Regions from separate parts of the Nonomuraea sp. 3-1Str genome, predicted to be linked through region 2. Evidence: riboswitches for the same ligand, from Rfam matches in the RefSeq annotation. Region 2 holds a riboswitch; each other region holds the start of a gene.
What was found. A riboswitch is a leader RNA that binds a small molecule or an ion and turns the genes downstream of it on or off. The one in region 2 is predicted to bind thiamine pyrophosphate.

Region 1: linked by a shared signal. The riboswitch ahead of MTP10_RS04000 (cytosine permease) and the one ahead of MTP10_RS32500 (FAD-dependent oxidoreductase) in region 2 are both predicted to bind thiamine pyrophosphate.
Region 3: linked by a shared signal. The riboswitch ahead of tenA (thiaminase II) and the one ahead of MTP10_RS32500 (FAD-dependent oxidoreductase) in region 2 are both predicted to bind thiamine pyrophosphate.

Annotation. Positions count from the first base shown of each region.
Region 1 covers NZ_JALHBK010000002.1:55,764-65,615, reverse strand. The annotation lists gene MTP10_RS04010 (TetR family transcriptional regulator) at 1-388, opposite strand, end outside; gene MTP10_RS04005 (alpha/beta hydrolase) at 478-1,476, shown strand; TPP riboswitch at 1,670-1,782, shown strand; gene MTP10_RS04000 (cytosine permease) at 1,773-3,116, shown strand; gene MTP10_RS03995 (methylated-DNA--[protein]-cysteine S-methyltransferase) at 3,127-3,687, opposite strand; gene MTP10_RS03990 (ATP-binding protein) at 3,781-5,649, shown strand; gene MTP10_RS03985 (ATP-binding protein) at 5,793-6,230, shown strand; gene MTP10_RS03980 (membrane protein insertase YidC) at 6,273-6,920, opposite strand; gene MTP10_RS03975 (DUF6412 domain-containing protein) at 6,971-7,192, opposite strand; gene MTP10_RS03970 (hypothetical protein) at 7,212-7,382, opposite strand; gene MTP10_RS03965 (response regulator transcription factor) at 7,477-8,175, shown strand; gene MTP10_RS03960 (HAMP domain-containing sensor histidine kinase) at 8,286-9,377, shown strand; gene MTP10_RS03955 (hypothetical protein) at 9,505-9,852, opposite strand, start outside.
Region 2 covers NZ_JALHBK010000027.1:52,256-62,107, forward strand. The annotation lists gene MTP10_RS32485 (protein kinase domain-containing protein) at 1-136, opposite strand, end outside; gene MTP10_RS32490 (thiazole synthase) at 354-1,109, opposite strand; gene thiS (sulfur carrier protein ThiS) at 1,102-1,302, opposite strand; gene MTP10_RS32500 (FAD-dependent oxidoreductase) at 1,299-2,624, opposite strand; TPP riboswitch at 2,614-2,730, opposite strand; gene MTP10_RS32505 (FAD-dependent oxidoreductase) at 2,789-3,952, shown strand; gene MTP10_RS32510 (Rv2175c family DNA-binding protein) at 3,983-4,357, shown strand; gene thiE (thiamine phosphate synthase) at 4,335-4,970, shown strand; gene MTP10_RS32520 (polyprenyl synthetase family protein) at 5,016-6,083, opposite strand; gene metF (methylenetetrahydrofolate reductase [NAD(P)H]) at 6,174-7,097, shown strand; gene MTP10_RS32530 (GNAT family N-acetyltransferase) at 7,514-8,095, opposite strand; gene MTP10_RS32535 (YbaK/EbsC family protein) at 8,106-8,654, opposite strand; gene MTP10_RS32540 (L,D-transpeptidase family protein) at 8,750-9,556, shown strand; gene MTP10_RS32545 (aldo/keto reductase) at 9,581-9,852, opposite strand, start outside.
Region 3 covers NZ_JALHBK010000001.1:456,830-466,681, forward strand. The annotation lists gene dnaK (molecular chaperone DnaK) at 1-1,482, shown strand, start outside; gene grpE (nucleotide exchange factor GrpE) at 1,482-2,099, shown strand; gene dnaJ (molecular chaperone DnaJ) at 2,143-3,330, shown strand; partial or broken gene MTP10_RS02505 (heat shock protein transcriptional repressor HspR) at 3,334-3,657, shown strand; gene clpB (ATP-dependent chaperone ClpB) at 3,691-6,261, shown strand; gene MTP10_RS02515 (hypothetical protein) at 6,484-7,098, shown strand; TPP riboswitch at 7,113-7,208, shown strand; gene tenA (thiaminase II) at 7,200-7,910, shown strand; gene MTP10_RS02525 (hypothetical protein) at 8,016-8,546, opposite strand; gene MTP10_RS02530 (hypothetical protein) at 8,753-9,118, shown strand; gene MTP10_RS02535 (TetR family transcriptional regulator) at 9,131-9,775, opposite strand; gene MTP10_RS02540 (SDR family oxidoreductase) at 9,845-9,852, opposite strand, start outside.

The sequences.
Region 1 (9,852 bases), on a different contig from region 2:
CCAGGTCGAGTTCGAAGCGGGCCAGCAGCAGGCCCCGGCTCGCAGTCCACCACTGCTGCAGCAGGGCGGCGATCCGGTCGTAGTCCGGCTCGGCATCCTGGCCCTGCGGCCGGACGGCCAGGGATCGCACCAGGTCGTGGACCACCGGCGCGGACCGATCCTTTTCGATCTCGACCATGCGGTCGACCACGGCCAGGACCAGCAGATCCCAGGTTTTGAAGTAGTACGTCACTGAGCCGTGCTTGACGCCGGCGGCCTCCTGCAGCGCACGGTGGGTCAGACCCCGCAGCCCGTGCTCGGCGATGACCGCCATGGCGGTGTCCAGCAGCAGCGTGCGGGTGTCGGTGCGGCCGCCCCGCCCGCCTGTTTCGGTCTTCCCAGTGGTCATGCACCCCAGTATGCCCAGAGGTTTGACATCCGTAGGAGCCAGATCTATAACCGTTGAAGAAATTTCTACGATTGTAGGAGCTGATGAACGTGGCGACCACCGCTGCACCCGCATCCGGGCCCGGTCCCGACGTCCACCCAGGGACCGAGCGCCGGTGGCTGCGCCGCGCCCTGGCGGCCCTGGGCGGCCTGCTCGCCGTGCTGAGCGTCTCGGCGCTGGTCATCGCCTACGCGTGGCAGCCGTCGGCGACCGCCTACGCCTCGCCCTACCTGGCGCGGATCGACTCCCGCTACGCGGACACCCTCCTCGCCCGCTTCCACTACACGAAGACTGGCCATGGCTCGCCGGTGGTGCTGGTCGCGGGCGGCGGGCAGTGGCTTTACTCCTACCGGGACACCGTCCCTGCCCTGGCCGCCGACCACACCGTCTATGCCGTCGACCTGCCCGGTCAGGGCTACACCACCCTCAAGAAGGACGGCTTCTCCTACGACCTGGACGCCATGGCCGGCGCCCTGGGAACCTTCATGGACGCCGTGGGCCTGCGCACCACCTCCGTGGTCGGGCACTCCTGGGGCGGCAGTTGGTCGCTGTACTTCGCCGAGCGCTATCCGGAGCGCGTCGACCGGCTGGTGCTGATGGGCTCCACCGGCCTGAACGTGCCCTCTGGTTGGGACTGGCGCCCCCTGGAGTTCCCCGTGGTCGGCGAGGTGATGGGCAAGCTCATGCGGAAGAGCGACGCCGCCCGCGTCCTGCGCAAGGCGTTCGCGAATCCCGAACGGGTCACCGACGAGGTCGTCGCCGAGGACTGGGCGCCGATGAGCCGGCCGGCCAACCGCGAGGCTCTATGGGCCTCGCAGCGCAACATCGACTACACCGTCACCCAGCGCCTCATGGGCAAGGTGACCGCGGCCACCCTGGTGCTGTGGGGTGGCGAGGACCGGTTCGACGAGCCGTGGCAGGCCGCCGCGATGGCCAAGCGGATCCCCGGGGCCGCCTCCCGGGTCCTGCCCGGATGCGGCCACAACGTCCACGAGGACTGCCCAGCGGTGGCCAACCCCGTCGTCGCCGAATTTCTCGACGGCGCTTGAGCACGCGTCACCGGACGCGCTCTACGTTTCCGCCCTGCTCGGTTCCGGCCCGATGGTCGACTAAGCGCAGCGAGGGCGACAGGGCAGGGCGACGGCGCCCAGGTCGCGGGCGGTTGCCGGCCAGGCTCGATCTGAGATCCGGCTCACTGTGGCCAGATGTCCTCTCATGAGGCAATATGAGGGCGCTAACTGCATGAGCCGACGCGGGAGCTCGGGGCCACCGGGCTGAGAGGGCAGCTACCGCTGCTGCCGACCGCATGAACCTGTCCGGGTAATGCCGGCGTAGGGAGTGTGTGATGACGCATGCCGTCAACGAAGTCCCGCTGACTCTCGACGAGGCCCCGCCGAAGACGCTCGGGGTGCTGGACCAGGGCGCGCTCTGGGCCAACCTCGGGGTGAGCCTGCTGGGCTTCTCCGGCGCGCTCTTCCTGCTCGACCCGCTGGGCGGCGCGCCCCTGAGCGTGGCCGCGGCCCTCACCGCCGCGGTCGTGGGCAGCCTCGTCGGCACCGCCATGGTGGGCCTGGCCGCCATCCCCGGCACGCAGACCGGACGGCCCTCGATGGTGCTGCTCCGGGGGCTGTTCGGGGCACGGCTGTCGTACGTGCCGACGGTGCTCAACATCATCCAGATGGTCGGCTGGGGCGCCTTCGAGCTCTGGGTGATCTCCATGGGCGCGAGCGCGATCTTCGGTCCGGCGGTGCCGTACGCGGTCTGGGTGATCGTCGCCGGGGTCCTCACCACCTCGCTGTCGATCTGGCCGCTCGGCTCGGTGCGGCTGCTGCGCCGGTACGTCACGGTCGCCGTGGTCATCGCGCTGGCCTGGTTCGCCGTGGACTTCCTCGGCCAGGCTCAGCCGCAGGCCGGCGGCTCGTGGCACGCGTTCGCGCCGGCCGTCGACTACGTGATCGCGCTGTCGGTCTCGTGGGTGCCGATGGCCGCCGACTTCGCCCGGCACTCCAGGTCGAGCGCCGCCGCGTTCACCGGCGTCGTCGGCGGCTACACGCTGGCCCAGGTGGCCTGCCTGGGGCTCGGCGTGTACGCGGTGGCCATCGCCGGGGCGGCCGCGGTCCAGGCGGACGGCACCGCGGTGTTCGGGACGTTCGTCGCGGCGCCGCTCGGCGCGTTGTTCTTCGCCGTGCTCGTCCTGCGCGAGACCGACCAGTCGTTCGCGAACGTCTACTCGACCACCCTCTCGCTGCAGAACCTCATGCCCCGCGTCGACCGCCGCGTCTTCAGCGTCGCCATCGGCGTGGTCACCACGGCCGTGGCGCTGGTGGTGGACGTGAACTCCTACGGGGCGTTCCTCGGCATCATCGGCGCGGTGTTCGTGCCGATGTTCGCGGTCCTCGCCGTGGACTACTTCGTGCTCGGCGGCTCCGCCCGGTGGAACACCGACGAGGACGCGCCGTCGCGCTGGTCCATGCTGGTGCCCTGGGTGCTCGGCTTCGCCGCGTACTGGCTGACCACCTCGACGCCGACCGTCGGGGCGTGGGACGGCCTCTGGGCGGGGGTGCGCGAGGCGATCGGCTTCACCCGTCAGCCGTGGATGAACGGCGCGCTCGGCGCGGCGCTCGTGGCCGCCCTGGTCACGCTCGCCCTCGGCCTGGTCCGGCGCCGGACCTACGCCGACCGCGTCTGACAGCTCGTGATCAGGAGCGGGACTCGACGGTGAGGAGGTGGCGCTTGGCGTTCACGCCCCCGGCGTAGTCGCCGAGCGCGCCGTCGCCGGGCACGATCCGGTGGCACGGCACGATGACGCACACCGGGTTGGCCATCAGCGCGTTGCCGACCGCCCGCAGCGCGCGTGGCCGGCCGATGTGCTCGCCGATCTCACTGAGCGTCGCCGTCGTGCCGTACGGGACCGCCATGGTCTTCTGCAGCACCGTGCGCGCGAACGACGTGGCGATGGCCAGGTCGACCGGCGTGGTGAAGGCCCGCAGCCGTCCCGAGAAGTACGCGTCCAGCTCCCGGCGCACCGGGTCCAGCCGGCCGGGGTCGGGCCCGATGAACGAGCCCACGTGCCGCGTCACCCGCTCGTACACCGCGTGCTCGTCCTCGAAGCTGCACGCCACGATCCCCTTGCCGGACACCGCCAGCACCAGTCGCCCCACGGCGCCGTCATAGGTGCCGAACGCGACGTCGGGCGGGGTCTCCCCGCGGTAGGTGGCGGAGGTCACCCGTAGCAGGGCATCGAGATCACCGCTCGACATCCGCTCACCCTCTTCTCACCTGGTAGGTCGTGATCGGCAGCGTATCGGACGGATCGGCCGACGGCGGCCGCGCAGCGCGGGCACTATGGAGGTGTGGGTGACGAGTGGGCCGGCAGTGACGACGAGATCGCTCGCGCGGTGCTCGCCGGCTCGCCCAACGCGCTGATCGCGCTCGACCGGGACCAGACCGTGCTGGTGTGGACCCCGGCCGCCGAGCGGCTCTTCGGCTGGACCGCCGAGGAGATGCTGGGCCGCAGGGCGCCGATCGTGCCGGGGGAGCTGACGGCTGAGCACAACGCGGTACTCGAACGCGCGCGTACCGGCGACCAGGTGACGCTGCGCACCAAGCGGTTACGCCGCGACGGAAGCGTGCTCGATGTGACGGTCGACATCGGGCCGCTGGTGATGGGCAGCTCGGTGGTGGGATACGTGTGCGTCCACCACCGCGCGGCGGCCGAGGAGGCGGCGAGCGAGCGCATGGCGCGCCGGGTCCGGCTGGTACGCCGGCTGACCGACGTGGTCGGCGACATCAACGCCGAGCTGGAGCTGCCCGCCGTCCTCGACCGGATCGCCGGCAGCCTGACCGAGCTGACGGGCGCCGACGCGGGTGGCTTCGTGCTCATCGAGGGCGAACGGCTGCGCGTGGTCAGCACCCACCGGCTGCCCGAGACGCTCAAGGACGCCACGGCCGGGCTGCGCACCAGCCTCGTGGACAAGCTGCTGCGCACCGGCAAGACCGTCCTGCTGGAGTCCCACGGGCTCGACGAACTGCTGTGGGCGGAGCTGACCGGCCTGCACACGATCGCGCTGGGGCTGGCCGCCGTGGGCGGGCGGCCGTACGGCGCCCTCTACGCCCTGTACGCCCAGCGCAAGCCCGGCCACCTGGAGCTGGAGCTGCTGGAGCTGCTGGCCGGGCACGCCGGCATCGCGGTGGGCAACGCCATGGCCTACCAGGAGGCGGTGCGGCAGCGGGCCCACGAGCAGGCGGTGTTCGACGCCAGCGCCGACGGCATCGCCGTGCTCGACGGGGCCGGCCGCGTCATCCGGTGGAACCCCGCGGCGGCCGAGCTCACCGGGCTGCCCGTCGACGACGTGCGCGGCGGCCCGCCGCCGTTCCCCCTGCCCAGCCCGGGGGAGAAGCTGACGTTTCAGCTCGACACGGGTCGCTGGCTCGACGTCGTGAGCGCGCGCGTGGAGGAGACCGGCGAGATGGTGGTCGACTTCCGCGACGTGACGCGCGCCAAGGAGCTGGAGGAGGCCAAGGACCTGTTCCTGGCGACGACCAGCCACGAGCTGCGCACCCCCATCACGATCGTGCGGGGCTTCGCCAGCACCCTCGACGCCCGCTGGGACAAGCTCAGCGATCCCGAGCGCCGCTCCGCCGTCCACACGATCGCCGAGCGGGCCAGGTCGCTGGGGACGCTCATGGACCACCTGCTGCTCGGCTCGCGGGCCGGCGCCGACGAGCTCAAGGTACGGGTGGAGGCATTCGACCTGGCTGAGCGGATTAATGCGGCAACGCTAGGATTGCCCGAGTTGTCCGACACGCATCGGGTCGAGGTGGAAATCCCCGGCGGCCTGCCGTGGGTGAAGGGCGACGCGCTGGCCACCGACATCGTGCTCGGCCAGCTGCTGGAGAACGCCTTCAAGTACTCACCGAAGGGCGGGTTGATCAGGGTCCAGGCATGGCCGGAGGACGACAGGGTGGTCGTGGTCGTCGACGACGAGGGCGTCGGCATCGCCGCGTCCGACCGGGAACGGATCTTCGAGAGGTTCGTCCAGGTCGACAGCGGTGACCGGAGGAGGTTCGGTGGCGTGGGGCTCGGGCTCTACATCGTCCGCAGCCTCGCGAGGGCCCAGGGCGGCGACGTGAGCGCCCATGCGCGACCGGGAGGAGGCACCCGGATGCGGATGGTGCTCAACGCGGCTGCTCCTATCGGAACCGACACACCGGTGTGGTAACGAGGTGGTCACGGTTGAGCTGACCTATCGTCCGATGTGGACAAGCTGTGATCGAGATCCGGTTTCTGGGATCGAGTAACGGGGCATTTCGGTCGTACCGGGGAGTGTTCCCGCGGGGGGCACATGAAGACGGGGAGGTGGGTGTGTCAAGCGTGGTGTTGCTGCCGTACGCGCCGTCCAGCGTCGCTGTTGCCCGCCAGCGTCTGAGCACTGACCTGCATGATTGCGGCGTCTTCTCCGCCGCGATCGACGATGCGGTGCTCGTGGTGAGCGAGTTGCTCAGCAATGCGCTGCGGCACGCGCATCCGCTGCCGTCGGGCATGGTCAAGGTCACCTGGCTGCGCAACGACGACCACATCGAGGTCGCGGTGAGCGACGGAGGCGCGGCGACCGAGCCGCGCGCGGGCCGTCCCACGCTGTCCTCCCTCGGCGGCCGGGGTCTGGGCATCGTGGAGTACGTCGCCGAGAGCTGGGGTGTGCGCCATGACGGAGACACCACCACGGTCTGGGCCGTCCTGCCGGCCCCCGACGGCAACGGCACCATGAAAGGCCAGGTCGCAGCACTGCGAGAGGCCGGCTGAGCCGGCCTCTCGGTTTTTGTCCGGGCGTTCGCCCGCTCTCCGTCAGGCGAACCGGCGCGTGAGCACCGTCCGTTCACCGTACGTCCATGCGCTGGACACCAGCAGGTACAGGGCGGCGGCGAGCGGCATCACCAGGGCCGCCAGGACCGAGCCGAAGGGCATCAGCGGCATGATCCTCCGCATCAGCGCCGGCTGCTCCTCGGGGAGTGTGGCCCTGATCCGGCGCGCCTGGAGCCACGCCACCAGCGTGACCAGGGCGATCACCACAATGAAGACCGAAAAGGGCCAACTGATCAGTCCGTAATGGGTGACAATTCCGGCAACCTGCTGGCCCAGCGGGGCGCCCAGAAGGTCATGACCGGCCAAGGCAGTCGGATGGGTGGCCACCCGGTACATCAGCCACATGAACGGCAGTTGGGCCATCCCGGGCAAGATTCCGGCCAGCGGCGAGCTGCCCTCGTTCGCGTACAGACGGGACAGCTCCTTGCTGAGCCGCTCCGGGTTGCGCTCGAACCGCTTGCGCAGGGCCCGGACCTTCGGAGCCAGGCGTTCGGTGACGCGCGCGGCCCGCGCCTGCCGGACGCTCAGCGGGAGCAGCAGCAGCCGTACGGCCAGCGTGAACAGCACGATCGCGACGGCCGCGTGGCCTCCGGACATGCCGACGAGAAGCGTGACAAGAGAATCGATCATGAGCCCTTCCTCGACGTGCAGGTGACGAGGGCTCGACGAGACGAGCCCCGCTAGACGGAAGCGGGGCTGGGTGAGGGCGCTCTCGGGCGCGGCCGGCCGGCGGCGCCGGGATCACGCTGACGCTGGAACGCCGTCCGCCGGGCGTACACCATGGGGAAGCTCGGCCCGCGGCCGCCCACGACGGGCAGCAGCCTGGCGGCCCAGCTCACCAGGAGCAGGACCGCCACCATGGTGACGCCGGCCAGCCACGGGTCCAGCAGGAACAGGGTCACGTCAGGTCCCGGACCGGGACTACCGCGACGACGTCTTGCCGACCAAGGTGACGGCGACGAAGACGAGCAGAGCCACCACCCCGATGATCAGCGCGACCTTCAGGAGTCCCACCACCATGGGCAGGACGAAGGTGAACAGCACGAAGAGCCCCAGCAGGGCTCCCAGCACGAGCATGACGACTCGACTCATGAGCCCACCGTACGTCCTCCGACCAAGATCCGCGAGGCTTACGAACCGATGACGTGGGTGTCTCATCAGGGGGCGCCGGCCGTACGGTGAAGACGTGAGTACGCGCATCCTGGTGGTCGACGACGACCCCACGGTGGCCGAGGTGGTGGCGCGGTACCTGGAGCGCGACGGCCACGAGGTGGAGTGCGTGAGCGACGGCGCCGAGGCGCTGCGGCGCGCCCTCGCCCGGCCGCCCGACCTGATGGTCCTCGACCTCATGCTGCCCAAGGTGGACGGCCTCCAGGTGTGCCGCAAGCTCCGGGAGCGCTGGCCGGTCCCCGTGATCATGCTGACTGCGCTGGGCGAGGAGATCGACCGGGTCGTCGGTCTGGAGACGGGCGCCGACGACTACGTCACCAAGCCGTTCAGCCCGCGCGAGCTGGCGCTGCGGGTCCAGTCGGTGCTGCGGCGGGCGCGCGGCGCTTCCGCGCCGGGCGGCACGGGGGTCCTGCGCGACGCCGACCTGATGGTGGACGTGGGGGCGCACGAGGTACGGCTGGGCGGGGCCGAGGTGATGCTGACGGCGCGGGAGTTCGACCTGCTGGCGTACCTCATGCGCAACCCTCGTCAGGCGTTCAGCCGGTCGGCGCTGCTGGACCAGGTGTGGGGGTGGTCGTTCGGCGACTCGTCCACCGTGACGGTGCATGTGCGGCGGCTGCGGGAGAAGATCGAGGTGGATCCGACGGAGCCGCGCAGAATTGTGACGGTGTGGGGGGTCGGGTACCGGTTCGAGCCTCTGGAGACCACGGGATGAGCCCGGCGCCCCCTCTCCTGACCGGCCTCCCGACGGCTCTCGTGGACCGGCTCCCGGGCGGTCCTGTGGTTCGGCTCCCTGGCGGTCCTGTGGCGGCCGGGGCTGCGGCGATGGGCGATCTGGGGATGATCGTCGCGGTCACGGCCGGGCTCGGGCTGCTGGTGGCGCTCGTCGGGGTGTGGGCCATGTGGGCGCTGCGCCGCCGCTCCATCGGCGTGATGCTGGCCGTGGTCATGGTCGTCTCCATCGCGGCCACCCTGGCCGGCGTCGTGGCGATCACCCTGAAGATGATCATCGAGGGCCAGGTCAAGAACATCGTGCTCAGCGTCGTCGCGGTGGGCGGCCTCGTGGGGCTCGGAGTGGCGTACGTGCTGGCCAGGCGGGTCGTGGGCGAGAGCCGGCGGCTGGTCGCCGCCGTACGCGAGCCGCCGTTCACCGCGCCGGCCGGCCTGCCCGCCGAGCTCCAGACGATCGCCAACACGCTGGAGGAGGCGTACGCCCGCGAGCGCACCCTCGAAGGCGCCCGGCGCGAACTCGTGGCATGGGTCAGCCACGACCTGCGCACGCCGCTCGCCGGGATGCGCGCCATGGCCGAGGCGCTGGAGGACGGGGTGGTGACCGACGAGGCGACGGTCGGGCGCTACCACCGGCAGATCAAGCTGGAGGTGGAGCGCCTGTCGGCGATGGTGGACGACCTGTTCGAGCTGTCACGCATCCACTCGGGGGCGCTGCGGCTGTCCCGGGCCAGGATCGGCCTGGCCGATCTGGTGGCCGACACCCTCGCCGGGGCCGAGCCGCTGGCCAGGGCGAAGGGCGTGAAGCTGAGCGCTGAGGCCGCCGAGGCGGTGCCCGTGGAGGCCGACGCGGGAGCGCTGGGACGGGCGCTCGGCAACCTCGTCGTGAACGCCATCCGGCACACCCCCTCGGACCGCTCCGTGGTGCTGCGGGCCGAGGTGGACTCGGGCATGGCCTGCCTGTCGGTGAGGGACTGCTGCGGGGGCATACCGGACGCGGACCTGCCAAGGGTGTTCGACGTCGCCTTCCGGGGCGAGAGCGCCCGTACCCCGACCCGGGAGGGGGGCGGGGCCGGGCTCGGACTGGCCATCGCCCAGGGGATCGTCGAGGCGCACGACGGAATGATCGGCGTGGTCAACGACGGCCCGGGCTGCCGCTTCGAGATCCGTCTCCCACTGGTGCGCTGACGCGCGATCCGTCTCACGCTGGTGCGCTGGTGCGCTGGTGCGCTGGTGCGCTGAGGCGCGTCAGGCCGCCGGGCCTCATCGCGCCTCGCCATGCGGTCCCGGCGGCCACTCACTGCGCGGCGTCGTCCTATGCGCGCTCGGGGAGGGTGTCGCCGTCGAGAGTCCCGCCGAACGACTCTGACATCGCGCGAAATGTCGGGCACGGCCAGCGCCACATGCAGCTCCGGCAGCGCAGGATCGGATTGGCCGAGTCGCTGGTGATGCCCCCGGCGTCCCTGGGCTGATGCAGGTCGAGCAGTCGCAGCGTCAACTCGGTGAATGCCAGCACATCCCGGCGGGCGCCCGCGAGGAACTCCAGGTCCTCGATCGCCAACCGGGTACGTACAGGGACGAACCCCTCGTGGTTGACCAGACCACGCAGGCGCCCGACCTCGTCGTTCCAGGGGGCGGCCTTCTCGGTGCGGATGAGGATGGT
Region 2 (9,852 bases):
GCGCGACCGTGCGGTCGAGCCGGACGTCCAGGGCGAGGTAGACGGTCGCCATGCCGCCCCGCGCGATCCGGGACTCGATGCGGTAGCGCCCATCGAGGAGTCGCCCGACCAGGGGGTCCGCCGTCGTCGTGTCCACGCCGCCGAGTTTACGGGCGTTTGGCCACCGCCAGGGTGCGACCACCCGAAACGATGCGGAGCCGTGGCCCCTGCCGCGCCCTCTCTTGACCTCCCGGGCCACTCCGGGACCAGGGGATCCACCGGCTCACGGAGGCCCCGCGGGCCCCGGCGTGACGCCGGGGCCGGCTTGACCCGATCCGTGGGGGCCCAGCTCACCGGGTCACGGGGTCACGGGTTCATGGGTTCATGGGGGAGGACGCCTCGGCGTAGCGGCGGCGCGGGATGCGCCCGGCCTGGCGGGCCAGTCGCCCGGCCTGGACCGCGCCCCGCATGGCCGCCGCCATCAGGTCGGGTCGCTGCGCGCGGGTGACCGCCGTCGCCAGCAGCACGGCGTCGCAGCCCAGCTCCATCGCCAGCGCGGCGTCGCTGGCCGTGCCGATGCCCGCGTCGAGGATCACCGGCACGGAGGCCGCCTCCACGATGAGCTCGATGTTGTGCGGGTTGCGGATGCCGAGGCCGGAGCCGATGGGCGCGCCCAGCGGCATGACGGCCGCGCAGCCGGCCTGCTCCAGGCGGCGCGCCAGCGCCGGGTCGTCCCCGATGTACGGCAGCACCACGAAGCCCTCGGCCACCAGCCGCTCGGCCGCGTCGAACGTCTCGATCGGGTCCGGCAGCAGCGTCCGCTCGTCGGCGATGACCTCAAGCTTGACCCAGTTCGTCCCGAGGGCTTCGCGGGCCAGCCTGGCCGTCAGCACGGCCTCGCCCGCGGTGAAGCAGCCCGCGGTGTTGGGCAGCACCTTGATGCCGCGCACGCGCAGCACGTCGAGGACCGAGCCGCGGGCCGACGGGTCGAGCCGCCGCATCGCGACCGTGGTCAGCTCGGTGCCGGAGGCGGCGAGGGCCTGGTCCAGCACCTCCAGCGAGGGCGCGCCGCCGGTGCCCATGATGAGCCGGGAGGAGAACTTCTCCCCGGCGATGATCAGGTCATCCACCCTGCACCGCCGTGAGCACCTCGACGCGGTCGCTGTCGCCGAGCGCCGTGGTGTCCCACGAGCCGCGCGTCACCACCTCGTCGTTCAGGGCCACCGCCACGCCGGTGGTGGCGGTGGTCAGGATCCGTACGGCCTGCGCCACGGTGGTGCCGTCGGGCACCTCGCGCTGGCTGCCGTTGATCGTCACTCTCATCCCATCTCCTCGGAGCCGGAGTTGCCGTCGTAGGGGCCGGAGGGCCTGTCGTGAGCGCCGGGGGCCGGCTGGTGGCGGGCCGGGGAGCAGAGGGCCGCCGACTCGGGCTCCTCGCCCAGGAGGATCGCCGTCGTGAGCGGCGCCAGGAGCACCCCGCCGCGGTGGTGCCCGGTCGCCAGTGTCAGCCCCGGGACGCCGGCGGGGCCGATGAGCGGCAGGTTGTCCGGGGTGCCGGGACGCAGGCCCGCCACCACCTCGGCCACCTCCAGCTCGGTCACGCCGGGCACCAGCTCCCGGGCGTCGCGCAGCAGCTCGTACACGCCGCCGGCCGTCACCCGCGTGTCGAACCCCATCTCCTCCTGCGTGGCGCCCACCACGAGCTCGCCGTCGCCCCGCGGCACCAGGTAGACGGGGGCGCCGTGGACCATGCCGCGCACGCACCGGCCCAGCAGCGGCTCGGGGGAGCGCAGCCGCATGATCTGGCCCTTGACCGGCCGGATCGGGAGGTCGTACAGCTCGCCGCTCCACGCTCCGGCGGCCAGGATCACCCCGTCGGCCCGGATCTCGGACGGCAGGTCCCCGCCGTCCGCCGGAGAGTCCAGTCGTACGCCCACGACCGCCGGACCGCGCCCGGAGCCGTCACCAGGGCCGCCGGGGGCACGCAGGAGCTCGGACACCCGGGCCGGCACCACGGGGACGCCCAGCCGCTCCAGGGCGGCCAGCAGGGCCGCGGTGACGCGGCGCGGGTCCACCCACGCGTCGCCCGGCGCCAGCAGCCCGCCCCGGACCGACGGGGCCAGCATCGGCTCCAGGCGGCGGCACTCCCGGCCCGTCAGCCGCTCCACCGGCAGCCCCAGCTTGCCCATGAACCCGGCCAGCTCGTCCAGCGCCGCCAGGTCGTCCGCGCCGAACGCCACGTCCAGGGTGCCGTCGGCACGGAAGTCCAGCCCGTACGACGGGACCGGTCCCGACCGCGCAGGGGACGACGGGACGGGTCCCGACCGCGCAGGGGACGACGGCACGGGACGGGCGCCGCCGAAGGGCCCGGGTGGGCGGGACGGGGCCAGGACGCCCGGCGGCAGGCCGGCGTCCTCGGCCAGCTCGGCGGCGAACGACGGCCAGCGGCGCAGCGACGCCACCCCCAGCCGCAGCAGCGGCTCCTCCGTGTAGGCGACCTCGCTGACGGGCGCCAGCATGCCGGCGGCCGCGTGCGAGGCCCCGGAGGCCGGGGCCGGGTCCACCACGGTGACGGGCCGCCCCGCCCGCGACAGTCGCCAGGCGATCGACAGCCCGACGATCCCGCCGCCCACGACCAGCTCCATGCGCGCTCCCTTCGCCGGCATGATCCGGATCAGGTGGATTGCGGTCGAAGGCCCGGTCAAGCCTTCCTCTCAGCCCGGTCACGGCCGGACTCCCGCGCGTCTTGCCCCTCCAGCCTACGGCCTCGGTGCGGAGCGCAGGCGGCGGCCCCGTTATGGTCTTGACCGTGAACCGTGTCGTGGTGGCAGGAGCGGGCCTGGCCGGCGTGCGCAGCATCGAGGCCCTGCGGGCGAGGGGGTTCGGCGGCGAGATCACCCTCCTGGGACAGGAACGGCACCGCCCGTACGACCGGCCGCCCCTGTCGAAGGCGGTGCTGCTGGGCACCAGCGACTCCAGCTTCGTCGACTCCGACCTCGCGACGCTGGAGGTGGACTTCCGCCCCGGTGTCAGCGCCACCGGCCTGCGTCCGGGCGTCGTCGAGACCGGCGAGGGGGAGCTGCCGTACGACGGGCTGGTCATCGCGACCGGCGCCGAGCCGATCACGCTGCCCGGCGACGGGCCGCAGCATGTGCTGCGCACCCTCGACGACGCCCTGGAGCTGCGCGCCCGGCTGGTCCGCGGCGCCCGCGTCGCCGTGGTCGGCGCCGGCTGGATCGGCGCCGAGGTGGCCACGGCCGCCCGCCGCGCGGGCTGCGAGGTGACCGTGATCGAGGCCGGACCCGCGCCGCTCTTCCACGCCGTCGGGGCCGGGATCGGCGCCCGCACCACCGGCTGGTACGAGGGCGTCGACCTGCGGCTGGACACCATGGTCGCGTCAGTGGACGAGGGCGGGGTGCGGCTGGTGGACGGCGAGTTCGTCGAGGCGCACGTGGTCGTCTCCGGCATCGGGGTCCGCCCGGCCGTCGAGTGGCTGGCGGGCGCCGACATCGACCTGCACAACGGCGTCGTCACCGACGAGCACCTGCGCGCCTCCCTGCCGGGCGTGGTCGCGGTGGGCGACTGCGCCGCCTGGTGGTCGCGCCGCTACGGCACGCGCCTGCGGGTGGAGCACTGGGACACCGCACTCGGCGCGCCCGAGGTCGCCGCGGCCACCCTGCTGGGCGAGGAGGCCGTCTACGACCCGGTGCCGTACTTCTGGTCCGAGCAGTTCGGCCACATGGTCCAGTACGCGGGCCACCATCCGGCCGGCGACCGCCTCCTGTACCGGGGCGCCCCGGAGGGCAAGTGGTCGGCCTGCTGGCTGACCGGCGACGGCGCGCTGGCCGCGGTGCTCGCCGTGGACCGGCCCCGCGACCTCGTCCAGGGCCGCCGCATCATCGAGGCGGGGCACCGGATGGACCCGGAACGCCTGGTAGATCCCGATGTCCCTCTACGGGATTGTGTTGTTTGAGCAAGCGCGCCATGTGGTAGTTGTGGTTTCGTGACGCTTTCTGTTGCACAGATCGACCGGGAGACCGACCAGCTCGTCAACGAGTGGCTCACTCTCCCCGAGGTGGCCGACCGCCTGCAGCTCTCGCTCGGGCGGACCAAGCAACTCCTCAAGGACCACAAGCTGCTCGGCGTGCGCCGGGGCAGCGGCGGGCCGCACGTGCCCGCGGTGTTCCTTGACGGAAGGGACGTGATGAAGGGCCTGCCCGGCACGCTGACCGTGCTGCTGGACGCGGGCTACGACGACGCCGAGGCGCTGCGGTGGCTGTTCACCCCGGACGACTCGCTGCCCGGCTCGCCCGTCGAGGCGATCCGCGCGGGCCGCCACACCGAGGTCAAGCGGCGTGCCCAGGCCCTCGCTTTCTGACGCCCGGCTCTACCTCTGCACCGACGGCCGGCGCCGGCGCGGTGACCTGGCCGAGTTCCTCGACGCCGTGCTCGCCAACGGCGTCGACGTCGTCCAGCTCCGCGAGAAGGGCCTGGAGGCGCGGGAGGAGCTCGAGCTGCTGGAGGTCTTCCGCGACGCCTGCGACCGGCACGGCAGGCTGCTGGCCGTCAACGACCGGGCGGACGTGGCCTACGCCGCCCGGCCCGACGTGCTCCACCTGGGGCAGGACGACCTTCCGGTGGGCGTCGCGCGGGAGATACTCGGCGACGACATCCTCATCGGCAGGTCCACCCACTCCACCGCCGAGGCGTCCGCCGCCGCGGTGGAGGAGGGCGTCGACTACTTCTGCTGCGGGCCGACCTGGCCCACCCCGACCAAGCCGGGCCGTCCCGCGCCGGGGCCGTCGCTGCTGCGGCACGCGGCCTCGATCGCCACGGACCGGCCGTGGTTCGCCATCGGCGGCATCGACCTGGACAACCTCGACGAGGTCATGGCGTGCGGGGCGACCCGCGTCGTCGTGGTGCGGGCGATCACCGAGGCCGACGACCCGGGCGCGGCGGCGGCGGAGTTCGCCAAGCGCCTGGCCCGCTGACCCGGTCACGACGCTCCCCCGCGCCCGTGGAAGCGCGGGGGAGGGTCAGGCCTTGCGGGAGGTGGCCGCGACGGCCAGGTCGGCCAGCGCGGAGCGCGCCCCGGCCGTGATCGGCGCCTTGTCCAGGCAGGCCAGGGCCTCCTGCAGGTACGCCCCGATCAGGTCCTCGCACTCCCGCAGCGCTCCCGTGTCCTCGATGACCTCCCGCAGCGCCGCCACGCCCCGGTCGTCGAGTCCCGGGTCGCCGAGCAGGCTCCGCACCAGCGCGGCCTGCGTGGGGGTGGCGGCGGCCAGGGTGCGCGCCACGAGCATCGTCCGCTTGCCCTCGCGCAGGTCGTCGCCGGCCGGCTTGCCGGTGGCCGCCGGGTCGCCGAACACGCCGAGGATGTCGTCGCGCATCTGGAACGCGATCCCCACCCGCGTGCCGTACGTGGTGCACAGCTCGTCCATCCACGGCGCCAGCTCGCCCGCCGCGAGGACCAGACCGAGCCGGAGGGGCTGCTCCACGGAGTACTTGCCGCTCTTGTACAGGGCGACGCGCAGCGCCGACTCGAACGTGTTCTCCCCGTGGGCCTGCTCCAGCAGGTCGAGGTACTGGCCGCACATCAGCTCGGTGCGCATGTGGTCGTGGACCGGCTGCGCCGCCGCGATCGACTCCGGCGGCAGGCCGCTGCCGCGCCACATCTCGCCGGACCAGATCAGCAGCAGGTTGCCCAGCAGGATCGCCGCGCCCACGCCGAACTGCTCGGCCGACCCGTGCCAGCCGGCCCCCGCGTGCATCGTCTCGAACCGGCGGTGCGCCGACGGCATCCCGCGGCGCAGGTCGCTCTTGTCCATCACGTCGTCGTGGACCAGCGCGCTGGCCTGGAGCAGCTCCAGCGACGCCGCGGCCGGGTAGATGCCCGGCTCGTCCGCGCCGCCCGCCCCGCGCCACCCCCAGTAGCAGAACGCGGGACGCAGCCGCTTGCCGCCGGCCAGCAGCTCTTTGGCGGCCAGGCGGAGCGGCTCCAGCTCCGGCGCGCCCGTGAGCGGCAGTTGCCGGTCGACGAACTCCCTCAGGCAACGGTCCACCTGTTCGCGCAAGGTGTCCATGCTCGCGGCCTCAGTGTTCATGCCTTGAGACTAGTGGCCGCCGGGTGGCGCCCGGCTCTCCAGGGACAAGGGTGACCGCTGGTGCGGGCCCCGCCACGGTAACCTTGGGGCATGGCGCTTGGTCGACCTTCCGTCCTGCCCGATCGTGTCCCCACCGTGCGCGAGCTTCTCGCCTCCGGTGGCCGGTCGTTCTCCTTCGAGTTCTTCCCCCCGAAGACCGACGAGGGCGAGCGGCAGCTGTGGCGGGCGATCAGGGAGCTGGAGTCGCTGCGGCCGACGTTCGTGTCCGTGACGTACGGCGCGGGCGGCACCACGCGCGACCGCACGGTCGACATCGTCGAGCGGGTCGCCCACGGCACCACGCTCACGCCGGTGGCCCACTTCACCGCCGTCAACCACTCCGTCCGCGAGCTGCGCCACCTCGTCGGCCGGTTCGCCGACGCGGGGGTGCGCAACATCCTGGCCGTGCGGGGCGACCCGCCCGGCGACCCGACCGGCGAGTGGGTCCGGCATCCCGACGGCGTCGAGTACGCCGAGGACCTGGTGCGGCTCATCCGGCAGGCCGGCGACTTCTGCGTGGGCGTGGCGGCGTTCCCCTACAAGCACCCGCGCTCGCCGTCCATCGAGGCCGACACCGACTTCTTCGTCCGCAAGTGCCGGGCGGGCGCCGACTACGCGATCACGCAGATGTTCTTCCAGGCGGACGACTACCTGCGGCTGCGCGACCGGGTCGCCGCCCAGGGCTGCGACACGCCGATCATCCCGTGCATCATGCCGGTCACCCAGATGAGCACGATCGCCCGGTCGGAGCAGCTCTCGGGCGCGCCGTTCCCGCCGGAGCTCGCGGCCCGCTTCGAGGCGGTCGCCGACGACCCGGCGGCGGTGCGGCGGCTCGGCATCGAGCACGGGGCCGAGCTGTGCCAGCGGCTGCTCGACGAGGGCGCGCCGGGCATCCACTTCATCACGTTCAACCGGTCGAGCGCCTCGCGCGAGGTCTTCCAGCTCCTGTCACGCCCGGAGCCGGTCGCGGTCTGAGGCGTTCCTCCGCACACGACTCCGCACACGTCGAAGCGCCCGCCCCCTGACGGGGACGGGCGCTTCGACGTGTGCGTACCGGTGTGCAGGTCGCCTCTCGGCGAGTGGCACAACGCGGCTCCAGCCGAACGGTATTCCGCGAAGGCGATAGATGAGGCCCGGGGACACTGGACACACCGGCCACGTGGAGTAGAACTCCTCCTTCCCGCGGAACATTCCCGCCGCCGCGAACACGTCTGCAGATGCCGGCCGGGGAAGTGGCCGGGTGGGCCCGCCACCCGCCCGCAGGGGGACCCGGCGGGTGACGGTCAGGGGTGGGTGGACGCGCGGTAGAGCGTCCATTACTTTGCGTAGTCATTCATGCCCCAGCGTCACGACCGCCAAACCGCCTGGTCAAGGCTTTACCAGGGGATCCGTCAGGCCAGCGGCAGGGGCCGCCCGGCGATCGCGTACTCTTCGTGACCGCCGGGGAAGACGAACCGGGACAGCAGGTCCGTGAAGCCCATGCTCGCGTACAGGTGACGGGCGGCGGTGGGCCGGTCGTGGGTGGACAGCACGGCCGAGCGCTCCCTGCGCCCCGCGCACAACGTGGTGATCATCGCCCGGCCGATGCCCTTGCCCTGGTGGTCGGGGTGGACGTGGATCTCGGCCAGCTCGAAGGCGTCGCCGAGCCAGGCGTCGGCCACCCGCGCCCCGGCCTTTTCCTCCAGGGCGCGGTGGACCACGTCGTGCCACCACTGGCCGGGCGCGCCGTGGAAGCCGTAGGCGAACCCGACGACCGGCGCGGGGCTCCCGTGGCCGGGCCCCCGATGGACCGCCGCGTCGCGCAGCTCGGCGAAGTAGCACTGGAAGCGCGGGTACATGCCGTGGTTGCGCATGATGGTGCGGCGGCCCGTGACCTGCTCCGCGGGCGGGCGCATGGCGGCGGTGTAGATGCCGATCACCGTGTCCAGCCGCTCGTCGAACTCGGCCGGCCCCGCCCCGCGAAACTCGATCACGCTGCGCACATTACTCGACGTCGGCCGGTGTGCCCCCGGTGATGCGCACCAGCTCGTCGAAGCTGGTCGGGAACACCGTGTGCGGATGCCCGCCGGCGGCCCACACGACGTCGTGCTTGCTCAGCCAGGTGTCGACGAGGGTGCGGATCGGGGTGGGGTGACCGACGGGGGCGACGCCGCCGATCGGCTGGCCGGTGGCCTGCCGGACGAACTCGGGCGTGGCCCGCCGCACCGACCGGACGCCGGCGGTGCGGGCGACCAGCTCGACGTCCACGCGGTGGGCGCCGCTGGTCATCACGAGCAGGGGCGTGCCGTCGGCGTCGAAGACGAGGCTGTTGGCGATCGCGCCGACCTCGCAGCCGAGCTGGGCGGCGGCGGTGGCGGCGGTGGGCGCCTTCTCCGGCAGGACGATGACCTCGCCTCCGGCGCCGAGCTCGCGCAGGGCGGACTGGACGATGACGGCGTTGGAGGGCAGCCCGGTGGAGCGGGCCGCCAGCTCCGCCGCCGTGGCGGGCGCTGATGGTTCCGGGCGCTGTGCGTCGGACGACTTCTCGGACATGTGGCCACTCTACGAGGATTGACCGTGCCATTACCTGGTCATGGTGGTGGTGTAAGGTCCTTTGATTCAATTGTTGAGCGGAAGAGGTGATTCGGGTGAGGGCACGACGTCTGCCGGGAATGGCGGCTCTCGTCACGGCCGGCGTGGTCGGCCTGACCGGCTGGGGAGCGGGACCCGCGTCCGCCGCCCCCACCGGGGCGCCGGCGATCACCACCCCGGCGATCACCGCCCCGGCCGGGGCCGCCACGACGGTCAAGGCGCCGCGCAAGACGCTGAAGCTGGGCGCGAAGGGCGAGGCCGTCGCGTGGCTCCAGCGCCGCCTGGCCGAGCTGGGCTACCAGCCGGGCAAGGCCGACGGCCGGTACGGCGGGACGACGCTGACGGCCGTGTGGGCGTTCCAGAAGGTCAACGGCATCGTCCCCACCAGCACCGTGGCCTCGCGCACCTGGACGGCGCTGGAGAGCCCCAAGGCGCCCAGGGTCCTCGTCCCCAACGGGAAGCCGACCCGCGCCGAGGTCGACCTCACGAAGCAGATCATGGTCCTGTACGTGGCCGGGCGGCCCAAGCTGATCACCCACATCTCGTCGGGCAGCGGCATCGCCTACTGCGAGACCGCGGTGTGGCAGGGCAAGAAGCAGCGCTTCTGCGGCTCGGCCCGCACGCCCACGGGCGACTACAAGACCACCTGGCGCAAGTCCGGCTGGCACACCTCGTACCTGGGCCGGCTGTACAACCCGATCTTCTTCAACGGCGGCATCGCGTTCCACGGGGCGCTGTCGGTGCCGCTGTCCCCGGCCTCGCACGGGTGCGTGCGGATGCCGATGAACGTGGCCGAGGTGCTGCCCGGGATGCTCGGCACGGGCGTGCCGGTGCACGTGCGGGGCGCCTTCCGGCGCGGCTGAGCACGGGACCCGCCGCGCCGGATCTCAGGGGGCCGGGACGGGCGTCTCCAGCGCGCGCCAGAGCGCCTCGGGCACGTCCCGTTCCAGGTCCCGCAGGTTCGCGGTGACCTGGGCCGGCTCGTGCGCGCCCACCAGCACCGAGCGGACCGCCGGGTGCCGGAACGGGAACTGCAGGGCGGCGGCCGTCAGCGGCACGCCGTGCTCGGCGCAGGCCCGGGCGACGGCGCGGACCTCGCCGGAGGCGTCCGGGGGCGGCGTGACCAGCTCGCCCCGGTGCAGCAGCGCCGCCGCGACGA
Region 3 (9,852 bases), on a different contig from region 2:
GCCGGCACCGTCGCGGGCCTCAACGTGCTGCGCATCATCAACGAGCCCACCGCCGCGGCCCTCGCGTACGGGCTCGACAAGGAGCAGGACCAGACGATCCTGGTCTTCGACCTCGGCGGCGGCACCTTCGACGTGTCCCTGCTCGACGTCGGCCAGGAGGACGGCCACGGCTTCGTCGAGGTGAAGGCCACCTCCGGTGACAACCACCTCGGTGGCGACGACTGGGACCAGCGCGTCGTCGACGAGCTCGTCAAGCGCTTCCAGAACGCCCACGGCGTCGATCTGTCCAAGGACAAGATGGCTCTGCAGCGCCTGCGCGAGGCCGCGGAGAAGGCGAAGATCGAGCTGTCCAGCCAGTCCGAGACCAGCATCAACCTGCCCTACATCACGGCCTCCTCCGAGGGCCCGCTGCACCTCGACGAGAAGCTGACCCGCGCCGAGTTCCAGCGGCTGACCGCCGACCTGCTCGAGCGGACCAAGGGCCCGTTCCACCAGGTCATCAAGGACGCCGGCATCAAGGTCTCCGACATCGCCCACGTGGTGCTCGTCGGCGGCTCGACCCGCATGCCCGCGGTCACCGAGCTGGTCAGGGAGCTGACCGGCGGCAAGGAGCCCAACAAGGGCGTCAACCCGGACGAGGTCGTCGCCATCGGCGCCGCCCTGCAGGCCGGCGTGCTCAAGGGCGAGGTCAAGGACGTCCTGCTGCTCGACGTGACCCCGCTGTCGCTGGGCATCGAGACCAAGGGCGGCATCTTCACCAAGATCATCGAGCGCAACACCACGATCCCGACCAAGCGCTCCGAGGTCTTCACCACGGCCGAGGACAACCAGCCGTCGGTGCAGATCCAGGTGTTCCAGGGTGAGCGCGAGATCGCCTCGTACAACAAGAAGCTCGCCACGTTCGAGCTGACCGGCATCGCCCCGGCGCCGCGCGGCATCCCGCAGATCGAGGTCACCTTCGACATCGACGCCAACGGCATCGTCAACGTCTCCGCCAAGGACCTGGGCACGGGCAAGGAGCAGTCGATGACGATCACCGGCGGCTCCGCGCTGCCGAAGGACGACATCGAGCGGATGATGCGCGAGGCCGAGTCGTACGCCGAGGAGGACAAGAAGCGCCGCGAGGAGGCAGAGGTCCGCAACAACGCGGACGGGCTCGCCTACCAGACGGAGAAGTTCCTCCGCGAGAACGACGACAAGGTCCCGGGCGACATCAAGACCGAGGTCAACGACGCGCTCGGCGAGCTGAAGAAGGCCCTGGAGGGCACGGACACCGACACGATCCGCACCTCCGCCGAGAAGCTCGCCACCGTCAGCCAGAAGATGGGCTCGGCGATCTACGCCCAGAGCCAGCAGCAGGCCGGCGGCGAGGGCGCCCCGCAGGGGGCCGCGCCCGGCGACGGCCAGCAGCAGCAGAAGGCCGACGACGACGTGGTCGAGGCCGAGATCGTTGACGACGACCAGCCGAAGAAGGACCAGTGATGCCGCCGCGTGACAACGGGCACGAGCACGGTGAGCCGGTGATCCGCGACAACCGCAAGATCGACCCGGAGACGGGGCTGCCACGCGTCAGCTCGGAGGGCGGGGCCGAGGCCCGTTCCGAGCAGGCGCCGGCCCCCGACCAGGCCGGGACGACGACCGACGGCGAGCTGGAGGCCCAGCTCGCCGAGCGGACCGCCGACCTCCAGCGGCTCCAGGCCGAGTACACCAACTACCGCAGGCGCGTCGAGCGTGACCGCGTCGCGGTGCGCGAGCAGGCCGTCGCGGGGGCGCTCATGGAGCTGCTGCCCGTGCTCGACGACATCGGCCGGGCCCGCGACCACGGCGAGCTGACGGGTGGCTTCGCGAAGGTGGCGGAGTCCCTGGAGGCGGCGGTCACCAAGCTCGGGCTGAGCGCGTTCGGCCAGAAGGGCGAGCCGTTCGACCCGATGGTCCACGAGGCGCTGATGCACAGCTACTCGCCGGACGTGACCGAGCCGACCGCGGTCGAGGTCCTGCAGTCCGGCTACCGGATGGGCGAGCGGGTGCTGCGCCCGGCCCGGGTGGCTGTGGCCGAGCCCGAGGACGCCCCCCCGGCGTCCGGCGACATCGCCGACTGACTCCGGCGACGACAACTCCACGAACATGGACGAAGGGCTGTAGATGAGCACCAAGGACTACCTGGAGAAGGACTACTACGCCGTCCTTGGTGTGCCCAAGTCCGCCACCGCCGATGAGATCAAGAAGGCGTACCGGAAGCTGGCCAGGCAGTACCATCCCGACACCAACCAGGGCGACACCGCCAAGGAGACCAAGTTCAAGGAGGTCTCCGAGGCGTACGACGTCCTGTCCGACGGCAAGCGCCGCAAGGAGTACGACGAGGCGCGGACGCTGTTCGGCTCCGGTGTCGGCGGCCAGCGGCCCGGCGGCGGTGGCGGGTTCCCGTTCGACTTCGGCGACCTCTTCGGCGGCACGGCCGGCCCCCAGGGCGGCCACGGCGCCGGAGAGCGGCTCGGTGACCTGTTCGGCGGGCTGTTCAACCGCACGGGGGGTGGTGGTGCGACCCGCACCACCAGCACCACCAGGCCCCGCCGCGGACAGGACATCGAGTCCGAGGTCACGCTCACGTTCACGGAGGCGGTCGAGGGCACCACGGTGTCCCTCCGGCTCACCAGCTCGGCCGCCTGCGCCGCGTGCAGCGGCACGGGAGCCAAGGCGGGCACCACCCCGCGGGTCTGCCCCACCTGCGAGGGCACCGGCGCGGCCAGCCGCAACCTGGGCAACTTCGCCTTCTCCGAGCCGTGCCGCGACTGCAAGGGCCGCGGCCTGCTCGTGGACGACCCGTGCCCCGTGTGCGACGGCAGCGGCCGGGCCAGGAGCACGCGCACCATCCAGGCGCGCATTCCCGCGGGGGTGGCCGACGGCCAGCGGGTCCGGCTCAAGGGCAAGGGCGCGCCGGGCGAGAACGCGGGACCCGCGGGCGACCTGTACATCCTCACCCACGTCAAGCCGCACGCGGTCTTCGGCCGCTCGGGCGACAACCTGACGATCACCGTGCCGGTGACGTTCACGGAGGCCGCGCTGGGCGCCGAGATCAAGGTGCCCATCCTCAAGGGGATGCCGGTCACGCTGCGCATCCCGCCGGGGACCCCGAACGGCCGCACCTTCCGCGTCCGCGGCCGGGGCGCCGCCCGCAAGGACGGCACGAAGGGCGATCTGCTCGCCACGGTGGAGGTGGTCGTCCCGCAGAGCCTCGACGACAAGTCGCGCGAGCTCCTGACGGAGTTCGGCACCGCGACGGCGGGTGACGACCCGCGAGCTGATCTCATTCAGAGAGCCAGAAGCGAGTAGCCGATGGACGCCAACTATTTCGATCTCTCAGACGACACGCCCGTCTACGTGATCTCGGTGGCCGCGCAACTCTCGGGGCTGCACCCGCAGACGCTGCGGCAGTACGACCGGCTGGGGCTGGTCAGCCCCGGACGTACGGCGGGGCGCGGCCGCCTCTACTCGACGCGCGACATCCTCCAGCTCCGCGAGGTGCAGCGGCTCTCCCAGGAGGAGGGCATCAACCTCGCCGGCATCAAACGGATCCTGGAGCTGGAGAACGAGGCGTTGCGGCTGCGCGAGGAGGTCCACCGCCTGCGCGCCGAGATGCAGATGGTCAAGGCGCTTATCCGCTACGAGCTGCCACCGGGGGCCTAGAACAAGATGGACTACAAGCTCACTCAGAAGAGCCAGGAGGCTCTCTCGGGGGCCATGCGGCGCGCCGCCGCCGAGGGTCACCCGGAGATCTCCCCGGCGCACCTGCTGACCACGCTGCTCGGCCAGACGGGCGGCACCGCGGTCCCGCTGCTGGAGGCCGTGGGCGCCGACTGGAAGGCCGTGCGCGCCAGGGCGGAGGAGCAGCTGGCGGCGCTGCCGAAGGCGCAGGGCTCCACCGTGAGCGCGCCGACGAGCTCGCGCCAGCTTCTCACCGTCATCAACACCGCGGCGCAGCGCGCCAAGCGACTGGAGGACGAGTACGTCTCCACCGAGCACCTGCTCGTGGGCCTGGCCACCGACGGCGGCCAGGTGGCGGAGCTGCTCAAGGGGCAGGGGGCCACGCCGCAGGCGCTGCTGGACGCGTTCGAGAAGGTGCGCGGCCACGCCCGCGTCACCAGCGAGACGCCCGAGGACACCTACCAGGCGCTGGAGAAGTACGGCGTCGACCTGACCGAGCGCGCCCGCGCGGGCCGGCTCGACCCGGTCATCGGCCGTGACTCCGAGATCCGCCGCGTGGTGCAGGTGCTGTCCCGGCGCACCAAGAACAACCCGGTGCTGATCGGCGAGCCCGGCGTCGGCAAGACCGCCGTCGTCGAGGGCCTGGCCCAGCGGATCGTGGCGGGCGACGTGCCCGAGTCGCTGCGCAACAAGCGGCTCATCTCGCTCGACCTGGGCGCGATGGTGGCGGGCGCGAAGTACCGCGGCGAGTTCGAGGAGCGGCTGAAGGCCGTGCTGTCCGAGATCAAGGAGAGCAACGGCCAGATCGTCACCTTCATCGACGAGCTGCACACGGTCGTCGGCGCGGGCGCCGCCGAGGGCGCGATGGACGCGGGCAACATGCTCAAGCCCATGCTGGCCCGCGGCGAGCTGCGCATGATCGGCGCGACGACGCTCGACGAGTACCGCGAGCGCATCGAGAAGGACCCGGCGCTGGAGCGCCGCTTCCAGCAGGTGTACGTCGGCGAGCCGACGGTCGAGGACACCATCGCGATCCTGCGCGGGCTGAAGGGCCGCTACGAGGCCCACCACCAGGTGCAGATCGCCGACAGCGCGCTGGTGGCCGCCGCCGCCCTGTCCGACCGCTACATCACCAGCCGGTTCCTGCCCGACAAGGCCATCGACCTGGTCGACGAGTCCGCCTCGCGGCTGCGCATGGAGATCGACTCCCGGCCCGTGGAGATCGACCAGCTCCAGCGCAACGTCGACCGCATGAAGATGGAGGAGCTGGCCCTCTCCAAGGAGACCGACGACGCCTCGCTCCACCGGCTGGAGCGGCTGCGCAAGGAGCTGGCCGACCGCCAGGAGGAGCTGAGCGCCCTCGTCGGCCGCTGGGAGCGGGAGAAGGCCGGCCTCAACAAGGTCGGTGAGCTGAAGAAGCAGCTCGACGAGGCGCGCGGCTCGGCGGAGCGGGCGCAGCGCGACGGCGACTTCGAGGCGGCGTCCCGGCTCATGTACGCCGAGGTGCCGAGGCTGGAGCAGGCGCTGCGGGAGGCGTCCGAGGCCGCCCAGCCCGACGACGCCATGGTCAAGGAGGAGGTCGGCCCCGACGACATCGCCGAGGTCATCTCGTCCTGGACGGGCATCCCGGCCGGCCGCCTGATGGAGGCCGAGACGACCAAGCTGCTGCGCATGGAGGACGAGCTGGGCAGGCGCCTGGTCGGCCAGCAGCAGGCCGTCCGCGCCGTGTCCGACGCCGTCCGGCGCAGCCGGGCCGGCATCGCCGACCCCGACCGGCCGACCGGCTCGTTCGTGTTCCTCGGCCCGACGGGCGTGGGCAAGACCGAGCTGGCCAAGGCGCTGGCGGAGTTCCTGTTCGACGACGAGCGGGCGATGACCCGCATCGACATGAGCGAGTACTCCGAGAAGCACAGCGTCGCCCGGCTCGTCGGCGCCCCTCCCGGCTACGTCGGCTACGAGGAGGGCGGCCAGCTCACCGAGGCCGTGCGGCGCAGGCCGTACACCGTGGTGCTGCTGGACGAGGTGGAGAAGGCCCACCCCGAGGTCTTCGACATCCTGCTCCAGGTGCTGGACGACGGTCGGCTCACCGACGGGCAGGGCCGCACGGTCGACTTCCGCAACACGATCCTGATCCTCACCTCCAACCTGGGCTCCCAGTTCCTGGTGGACCCGACGCTGGAGGGCGACGCCAAGCGCGAGGCCGTGATGGGCGCGGTCCGCGGCGCCTTCAAGCCGGAGTTCCTGAACCGGCTCGACGACGTGATCCTGTTCGACGCGCTCGGCTCGGAGGAGCTGGCCCAGATCGTCGACCTCCAGGTCGACCGGCTGGCGAGGCGGCTGGCGGACCGCAGGCTGACCCTGGACGTCACTCCGGCGGCCCGCGAGTGGCTGTCGCTCACCGGCTACGACCCGCTGTACGGCGCCCGTCCGCTGCGCCGCCTGGTGCAGTCGGCGATCGGCGACAAGCTGGCCAAGGCGGTGCTGTCGGGCGAGATCGTGGACGGCGACAAGGTGCTGGTCGACCTCGGCGACGACGAGCTGACCGTCAAGCGCGCCTGACGCGCGACGTACCGACGACAAGGCCCCGGGGCCGGTCTTTCCGGCCGGCTTCCCGGGGCTTTCGCGGGCCCGGGTCCGTGTCGCGGCCCGCTCGCCGGTAAGGGCTGGTCCACCGTTCGGCCAAGCCCGCCCCGGCGCACCGCTTCCCTGGCTAGCTTCGGCCTTCGTCCGAGATCCGCCCGGCGTCCGCCCGGGCAGCCGTACCGACGAGGGGGACGTCCAGTGTCAGTGTCATCCCGGTCCTATCCCAGGTCATCCCGGTCCTGTCCCGGCTTTCGGGCCGTCGCGGCGGCCACGCTGAGCGCCGGGGTCATCTGGATCATCGCGGCGCCGCCTCCCGTCCTCGCCCTCACCCATGCCCTCACCCCCGTCCCGGCCGGGGACGAGGGCGGGGCGGCCGGCGAGGAGAGCGCCGCCGCGGTCGCGGCGCGGACGGCGGAGCGCCTCGGCCTGACCGGCCCCCGCGGCGCCGGCTCCCCGATGGTCGCCCCCGACCTGACGGCCACGGCCGCGGGTGTGCCCGTCCTTCCTCCCGGCGCGCGCAATCCCTCGGGCCTGTCCGACGTGTCCACGATGGCCGCCGCGCCCGACCTGCCCGGTCTGCCGGCGGCTCCGGCCCGGCCCGTCCGGACGTTCGACGGGGTGCCCGTCTCGGGGGCCCCGGAGCCGGCCGTCCGCCGTCAGCACGCGCACGAGGCGCCGGACCGCGCACCGAGCCGCCGGGACGCCGCCACCCACGCGGAGGGGCCGCGCACCGGGGCCTCCCGCGTCGCGGAGCCCGGCGTCACCTCGCTCGGCGACGTCGGCACCCTCCTCCCGAGCCTGCCGCTGGGATGATCCCTGTTACGGTGGACCGTGACGCGGGGTGCCCGGAGGGCCGGGCTGAGATCACACCCGTCGAACCTGATCTAGTTCGTACTGGCGAAGGGACGTCGACGTTGTCGTTCTGCGACGAGGTCTGGGCGAGCACCGCCACGCTGCTCGACGCCATCCATCGGCACCCGTTCAACACCGCCCTCGGCGGCGGCACCCTGAGCCGCGACCGGTTCACCTTCTACCTGGTGCAGGACGCCCGCTACCTGGCGGCGTACGCGAAGGTGCTGGCGACGGCGTCGGCGCGCGCCACCGAGCCCGCGGACGCCATGTTCTTCGCCCAGAGCGCGCACACGGCGCTGGCCGTCGAGCGCGCCCTGCACACCGGCTACCTCGACGGGTTCGGGCTGAGCCCCGAGCACGTGGCCGGCATCCGCACCTCACCGACCTGCCTGGCCTACGCGTCGTACCTCCAGGCGACGGCTCTCAGCGCGCCCCTCCCCGTGCTGGTCGCCGCGGTGCTGCCGTGCTTCTGGGTCTACCAGGACGTCGGAACGGCCCTGCTGGAGCGCACGGCCGGCCGGTCCGGCCACCCGTACCAGGCGTGGATCTCCACCTACTCCGACCCGTCGTTCGCCGCCTCGGTGACACAGGTGCGCGCCATCGCCGACCGGCTGGCCGGGACCGCCGACCCCGCCACCCGCCGGGCCATGGCCGAGGCGTTCTGCCGGGCGACGGAGTACGAGTGGATGTTCTGGGACAGCGCGTGGCGGCTGGAGACGTGGCCCACCGGCCAGTGGCTGGCGACCGGCGCGGAGGCCACGGCCGCCCTCTGACCCCGGATCACCCGTACGGCCTGATCGCGGGCATGCCGACGGCAGCGAGCGCCCCTCGGGGCGCACCCCGGGCCGGACAGGACGCCCGGCCCCGGAGAGCCCGGCTCAGGACACCAGGGCGTCGAGCTCGTCCTCGGGCAGGCCCAGATCGACCCGGATGCGGTAGCGCGTGCGCAGCAGCGCCACATGCTCCGGGTCGTCCTCGTCACTTGCCAGCACGGCCTGGGTCACCCATTCGAGCCCGGCCGGCAGATCGCCGTACGCGACGAGCGTCTCGGCGATCGTGTGGGAGGTCGCCGTGGTGATCCCGCCCTCCGCGCGGATCGCCTCGATGACCTCCCTCGCCTCAGCGGGACGGTCGAGCTCGAAGAGCGTGTCGGCGATGCCGGCGCGTGGGTCGATGAGCGACTCACCGCCGTCCTCCACCGCGCGCTGGAAGCACTCCAGGGCCCGGGCGGGCTGCCCGGCGGAGCGCCATTCCTCGGCCGCGAGGACCAGGATGGACGCCCTGGAGACGTCGCCCGAGGAATAGCCGAGCGCGACGTCGTACAGCCGCCTGGCAAGGGAGCTGTGGTCGTCGGCCAGCAGAGCCTGCTCGAGCAGGCGATCAAGGTGCTCACGGGTCACATGCGCCACACCGCGAGACTACCGAGCCAGGTGCCGGTTTGCCCCGGCAATGCACATCGCCGATCCGGCACGACTTTGGCAAGGTCATGTCAAAGGATGCCCGCTTCCGGCGTGTCTTCGCAGGCCGTAGGGCATATAGCGGTCGCGCGCACCGGCGAGGGGGAGGGGCTGCGATGGGCATCTCCAAGCAGACGACCTTCACACTCTCCTGTGCCGTGGCGCTTTCGGTCCTGGTTCCGGGTGCGGCCGGATACCTTTCCGGACGGCTCGCCGCCGTGGAATCGGCCGAGCGCGAACTCCACGCGATCGAGACCCGGCTGGACGCCCGGGAGGCGCGAGAGGACCGCCAGGCGTGGCCGGTGGCGCTCCCGGCGCCCTGCGACGGTGCCCCGACGGCCAAGGACCGCGAGGGGCGCGCCCCCGCGCCCCGGCAACGCGTGACGCCCTCGCAGGCGCCCCAGGCCGGCGAGGCACGCCCGCCGGCCCCCGACACGCGCCCGCCGGCCCCCAAGGTCCAGCAGCCGCACCCGGCGCTCGGCTGGCTCCCCGAGCTCATCCAGCGCCTGCGCCTGAACGACTGACCACTCGGGGAGTCAGGCCGTCTGCGGCGTCCAGGAGCGGAGCTGGCGGGACAGGAAGCCGCGGATGAGCTGCTTGGCCGCCGCGATGATCTCCGGCTCGCCGTTCGGGTCGCGGCGGAAGGCGAGCTTGAGCACCGCGTCCCCGGCCTCGACCGCCACCAGGACCGCCACGTCCAGCTCATGGCTGTCGGCCAGGCCGAACTCCTGGAGCAGCAGCCCGCGCAGCCGTCCGGCGATCACCGTGTTGTTGTCGGAGTCGGAGTCGAGGAGGTTGAGGTCGACCACGTCGCCGAAGTGCAGGCTTCTGAAGCCCCGGACGGTCCGGTGCATGTCGACGTACTCGTCGATGATCGCGTCGACGGCCTCCCACCAGCCGACGTAGTCCTCCTCCAGGAACCTGCGGCCGACCCTGGAGACGAACTGCTCGACGTTGCGCCGGGTCAGCTCCTGGGTGATGGCCCGCTTGTCGGGGAAGAACTGGTAGACCGACCCGATCGCGACCCCGGCCCGGTCGGCGATGCGGGTGGTGGAGAGCGACTCGTAGCCGATCTCGTCGAGCAGCTCGGCGCAGGCGTCGAGCATCCGCTCGACCCGGCGCGCGCTGCGGCGCTGCGCCGGCCGTCGCCGTAACGGCTGGGGTCGCACGCATTCGTCCATCTGGGGTGACAGCACGAGTTCCATCTTTCCCCCAAGGACACGATCGTTATCTGGCAATCAGTGGATTTCTCACGGCT